DNA from 2 places in the Bacillus sp. CGMCC 1.60114 genome. Region 1 is predicted to be linked to the other one. Evidence: predicted binding sites of a transcription regulator. Region 1 holds the regulator's gene; the other holds the start of a gene.

Region 1 (3,168 bases):
ATCATACAATAGTTACTCTTGTTTATCAAGCAATTGCTTCGTATACTCCACATATCGGCGATGTACCGTTGCTTTTGATACATCATGACCAAAACCACGAAGCGTTGCTGCAATTTCTTCAAATGTTAATTCATTGCGGCGCAGACGAACAATCTCTTCGATAGGTACTTCTATTTTCTCCCGCCCTGTACTTAAATGACGATTCTTTAAGTTTTTCTCTGGACGAAATCCATTTTCTACAGCTCGCTTCATTCCGCGTTTAATCTTTAAATTATGAATCTTTCTCTGATATTCTTCTACTATACCAATAATATCAAGTACCATTGAATCTGAGTCAGAAAGCTGTAATTCGCCATTATGCGCATGTGTATATACTTTTACTCCTTCTTTGTGTAAACAATGCATTAAAGCAATTTTCGCATTCCCTCTCCCAAGACGTGTTTCATCTTGAATGAGAAGCACATCAACATGTTCATCACGAATGGTATCTAACACTTCTAAAATACCATCTCGTTCTATGCTATATCCGCTCGCTTTCTCTTCTACTACTCTTACGATATTCATCTGATATTGCTTAGCTAAATGCAATAATTCATCTTTTTGGCGTGCTAATGATGTTTCCTGCGCTTCTTTCGTCGTGCTCACACGTGCATAAATAATCGCATTCATTTCATACCCTCTTCTCTATCTCACTTTTCACATCATAGTGTATCACAAACTAAGCATTTGTTCGAACTTATGTTTGTAGAATATTTTTTCGCATGTTATAATACAAGTAAGAAAATTTAAAGAAAACGAGGTGTGAAAAACATGGAGAAGTTAACGAAACGACAGCAAGACATTTTCGATTTCATTAAACAAAAGGTACAAGAAAAAGGATACCCACCTTCCGTACGTGAAATCGGTCAGGCCGTTGGTCTTGCTTCTAGCTCTACTGTGCACGGACATTTATCTCGCTTAGAAGAAAAAGGATACATTCGCCGCGATCCAACGAAACCGAGAGCTATTGAAATTTTAGAAAACGATCGCATTGAAACGAATACACAACCAGTCGTTCACGTACCAATTGTCGGAAAAGTTACAGCTGGCTTACCAATTACAGCAGTTGAAAGTGTAGAAGAACATTTTCCACTTCCGGCAAACCTCGTTTCCGGCTCAGATCAAGTATTTATGTTGCGCATTTCCGGAGACAGTATGATTGACGCAGGTATTTTAGATGGAGACTTAGTTGTTGTTCGCCAGCAACAATCTGCTTATAATGGTGAAATCGTTGTCGCTTTAACGGAAGATAATGAAGCTACGGTAAAACGTTTTTACAAAGAAAAAGACCATTTCCGCTTGCAACCAGAAAACCCTTCTTTAGAACCTATTATTTTAGATAACGTTTCTGTTATCGGAAAAGTAATTGGTGTCTATCGTCATTTACATTAAAAACAAACCAGCTATGAACTGCACCCCAATCGTTAGACACAACTAACAATTGGAGGTGCAGTTTTTTCTATGACTAAATATTCTTTTGAATTAAAATTACAGGCCGTTCTAGCGTATTTAGAGGGATCAGAATCTCTTCAAACCGTCGCGAATCGGTTTCATGTAAGTCTTAGCCCACTCAAGAGTTGGGTTGCACACTACCGAAAACACGGTACAGAGGGATTGCTTTCAACCTATACAAACTATGATATTCATTTTAAAATGGACGTAATCAAGTATATGAACGATACGGGAGCGTCCTATTTAGAAGCAGCTACGACATTTGGTGTTCCTTCTGCTCGAACAGTCTGGTAGTGGAAATATCTCGTGGATACACAAGGGATTGACGCTCTACAACTAAAGGCAAAGGGGCGTCCAACCATGAATAAAAAGCCACAGAAGACTCAACCAGTACAAGGATCAGAAGAAGCGTTACGAGCGGAAAATGAGCGTTTACGTATGGAGAATGCGTATTTAAAAAAGTTACATGCCTTAATTCAAGAAAAGGAAAAGTTACAGAACAAGACAAAGCGCAAGTGATTTATGAGTTAAGGCATGAATGGAAAGTCATTGACTTAGTAAAGATCGCTGGCATTACCAGATGAAATCATACCAGCACGTGTTAAAGGAACAAGGCATTGTACAAAGTATGTCTCGTAAGGGCAATTGTCTAGATAATGCAGTCATGGAGAACTTCTTCGGCTTATTAAAGAGTGAGTTACTATATCTCAAAGAGTTTGAAAGTATGGAGCATTTTAGGGAAGAATTAGAGGACTATATTGATTATTACAACCACAAACGGATTAAAGTAAAATTAAAAGGCATGAGCCCGGTTCAATACCGGATTCATGCCCAGAGAGCTGCCTAACACCCGTGTCTAACTTTTTGGGTTCAGTTCAAAGCTGGTCTGTTTTTAATTTGCCTCGATTTTTACAGACCCTGCTGCTGTTTCCCCGCTAATCTGTACATTCCCGGTACCTAAAGTAATTTCTTTATTTTCTTTCCCGAAAATCTTTACATTTCCTGCATGAGAAGAGCCCTTCACAACAGCATCTTTCGGCATTTCCTGCAGCTGAATATTGACATCTCCTGCTGACGACTCCGCTTCAACACTATATTGCGGATTATGCTGCATTACTTCTACACTTCCTGCGGCCGACTCTGCATGCACTTTCCCTTCTACTTTATGAAGAACAACCTTTCCCGCACTAGATGAAACTTTTACCTTCTGCGCTTTCATTTGCTTCATTTCTACATCTCCTGCTGCTGCATGCACAGATATCTCTTCACTTTGAATATCTTGCATGTGGATCTTTCCTGCTCTCGACTCTGATTCAATTTTATTGTATACACGTTCAGGTACAATAACTGTTAAGCTTTCATCTTTAAAACCAAATGAAAAAAAGGAAAAGTCAAATATATGTTTCTTTTTGGTTTCACTTCCACTTGTAACGTTTCGCCGTTCTCATTTACGTCTAACTTTCGTTTTTCCTGATCACCGCTATACCGAACTTCAAATGCATCAGTCTGTCCTTTTTCAATTACAACATCTCCTACATCTGTGTCAACGTTAATGTTTTTAATTTGATCATTTTTAAATTGTTTCTGTTCTAATTTCTTTGTTTCCGCTGACCCATTCACAGATTTTATAAAAAAGGCTGATCCTGTAAAAAATAAACCAATTCCTCCAATTACAAT
Region 2 (3,168 bases), 130 kb from region 1:
CTAGGGAAATTTTTAGATCCTTTGGCGGATAAATTATTGGTATCTGCAGCATTAATTACGCTTGTAGATTTACATTTTGTATCAACTTGGATAGCAGTTGTTATTATTAGTAGAGAATTTGCCGTTACGGGCTTACGTCTCGTATTAGCTGGCACTGGGGAAGTGTCGGCTGCAAAAATGCCTGGGAAAATTAAAATGTGGATGCAAGTTATTGCAATTTCTGCGTACTTGTTGCATGATGTTCCATTCAATTTAATTCATATTCCAATTGCAGAAATTTCAATATGGATTGCGCTTATTTTTACGATTATTTCAGGATGGGATTATTTCTGGAAAAATAGAGAGGTTTTTGTCAATTCGAAATAACGGCTTATGGGGGAATAGCAGATGAATGCAGAGATTATCGCGGTTGGTACAGAGTTATTGCTTGGACAAATTGCGAATACGAATGCCAAATTTTTATCAGAAAAGCTGGCAGCTATCGGAATTGATGTATACTATCACACTGTTGTAGGAGATAACAATAATCGCTTGCGTCAAGCAATTGAAATTGCTCAAAAACGTGCAGATATATTGATTTTTACAGGTGGATTAGGACCAACAAAAGACGATTTAACGAAAGAAACAATTGCTTCTTCTCTGCAGGAAGAGCTTGTATATGATGAAGTAGCGCTCGCTTCAATTGCTCACTATTATAAACGAACAGGAAGAGAGTTTACGGAAAATAATAAAAAACAAGCTCTTGTTTTAAAGGGTTCAACTGTGTTTGCCAATGATCATGGTATGGCTCCAGGGATGGGATTATGCAAAGATAACAAGGTGTATATTTTACTTCCGGGACCACCTAAAGAAATGAATCCAATGTATACAAGTTATGTAGAAACTTGGCTACTTCCTTTTACATCGGGTGAGAATCTATATTCTCGTACTCTTCGATTCTTTGGAATTGGGGAATCGCAATTAGAAGCAACGATTCAAGACTTAATAGATGCTCAAACGAATCCAACGATTGCTCCCCTTGCTTCTGAAGGAGAAGTAACGCTTCGTTTAACTGCAAAGCACCACGATGCAAAAGAGGCTGAAACGCTAATAAATGATATAGAAGAGTTGATTTTACAAAGAGTCGGACAATTTTTTTATGGATATAATCAAGATCTTCTTCATAAAAAAGCAATTACCTTGTTAAAACGAAAAAGTTTGACGGTTGCATGTGCTGAAAGTTTAACAGGTGGATTATTTGGTGATTGTATTACCGAAGTTGCTGGTGTTTCTTCTGTGTTTACAGGCGGCATAATTTGTTATAGCAATGATGTAAAGCAGCGTATTTTACATGTTCCAGAAGAGATTTTACAAATAGATGGAGCTGTTAGTGAAGCATGTGCTCGTCATCTTGCGGAAAATGTGAAAAAAATTATGCAAGCCAATATCGGAATTAGTTTTACTGGAGTAGCTGGGCCAGATGCTTCCGAAGGGAAAGAGCCAGGGACAGTATTTATTGGATTAGCAATGGATGAACAGCCGACGATTGTTATTCCGCTTGTATTAAGTGGAAGTCGCCAGCAAATTCGTGAACGAACTGTCAAATATGGATTTTATCATCTGTATAAGAAGCTAGAAGAGATGTAAGTCTCTTCTAGCTTCTATTATTTTATCCCTTATGAACGGACAGTGAGACCCCCAGCTCAAGATTTAGAGAAAAGTGAAGAAGCTAGGCAGAGGATAATTGTCCGTAAAAGCCCGATTAAGCGGGCTTTCCATCAATATGTGATAAAGAAAAGTCCACTGATGGAAGTTTCACTTTATATAGAAAAATAAAGGTTTTCATCTACTGGAAAATAATAAAACGAATAAATGTTCGATTTTTTGTTGGCATAATGGAAAGAAAATATTATAATAAGGTTAGCAATTAAGTTAAGGAGGAATTTTTGAATGAGCGATCGTCAAGCGGCATTAGATATGGCGTTAAAACAAATAGAAAAACAATTCGGTAAAGGCTCTATTATGAAACTAGGAGAGCAAGCGGAACGAAAGATTTCTACTGTACCAAGTGGTTCGTTAGCACTTGATGTTGCCCTTGGAGTAGGTGGTTATCCACGTGGCCGTATTATTGAAATTTATGGACCTGAAAGTTCAGGTAAAACAACGGTTTCCTTACATGCGATTGCAGAGGTACAACGCCAAGGTGGACAAGCGGCGTTTATTGATGCAGAACATGCTATGGATCCTGTATATGCACAAAAACTAGGTGTTAACATTGATGAATTACTATTATCTCAGCCAGACACGGGAGAACAAGGGTTAGAAATTGCAGAGGCATTAGTGCGAAGCGGTGCAATTGATATTATTGTTATTGACTCTGTAGCAGCACTTGTTCCAAAAGCGGAGATTGAGGGAGAAATGGGTGACTCTCACGTCGGTTTACAAGCACGTTTAATGTCACAAGCTCTTCGTAAATTATCTGGTGCGATTAACAAGTCAAAAACAATTGCTATCTTTATTAACCAAATTCGTGAAAAAGTTGGAGTTATGTTTGGAAATCCAGAAACAACTCCAGGTGGTCGTGCGTTGAAATTCTATTCAACAGTACGTCTTGAAGTGCGTCGTGCCGAGCAGTTAAAGCAAGGTAATGACATTGTCGGTAATAAAACAAAAATTAAAGTAGTAAAAAATAAAGTAGCACCTCCTTTCCGCGTAGCAGAAGTTGATATTATGTACGGAGAAGGGATTTCAAGAGAAGGCGAAATTTTAGATATGGCTTCTGAGCTTGATATCGTTCAAAAGAGCGGAGCTTGGTACTCTTATAATGAAGAACGCTTAGGACAAGGGCGTGAAAATGCGAAGCAATTTTTAAAAGAAAATCCAGAAGTTACAGATGAAATTGCATTCTTTATTCGTGAGCATCATGGTATTGGTGAAGAAGCGGCAGCTGGAAGCGTAGAAGATATGAATCTTCTTAATGATTAAAAGACACGGTTTCGTGTCTTTTATTTTTTATCATAGGCAAAGAAAGTAAAAGTAGACAACGCTTGACAATGAAAATAGCGGTAGATACAATGATAATGTATATTTTTTCTTGTAATATATACGATACACTCTTCTCAAGAAGAGAAGTAACATTCGGATAGGACTTATACTCTCCGAAATAAGCATATGTCTATTTTAATTGTG

The links. Region 1 encodes LexA, which represses DNA repair genes until DNA is damaged. Its sites were predicted from a motif close to CGAACATATGTTCG; they were not measured.
Region 2: the regulator LexA is predicted to act here: its motif matches at 1,845-1,858, upstream of recA (recombinase RecA).

What each region holds. Positions count from the first base shown of each region.
Region 1 is NZ_JBHTHG010000117.1:501,380-504,547, reverse strand. Features, by position in the region: gene ACFQZ1_RS21085 (YneB family resolvase-like protein) at 13-669, opposite strand; gene lexA (transcriptional repressor LexA) at 811-1,431, shown strand; gene ACFQZ1_RS21075 (helix-turn-helix domain-containing protein) at 1,501-1,785, shown strand; gene ACFQZ1_RS21070 (hypothetical protein) at 1,852-2,010, shown strand; partial or broken gene ACFQZ1_RS21065 (IS3 family transposase) at 2,048-2,338, shown strand; gene ACFQZ1_RS21060 (DUF4097 family beta strand repeat-containing protein) at 2,384-2,776, opposite strand; gene ACFQZ1_RS21055 (DUF4097 family beta strand repeat-containing protein) at 2,842-3,168, opposite strand, start outside.
Region 2 is NZ_JBHTHG010000117.1:369,103-372,270, forward strand. Features, by position in the region: gene pgsA (CDP-diacylglycerol--glycerol-3-phosphate 3-phosphatidyltransferase) at 1-366, shown strand, start outside; gene ACFQZ1_RS20405 (competence/damage-inducible protein A) at 388-1,626, shown strand; gene recA (recombinase RecA) at 1,930-2,964, shown strand.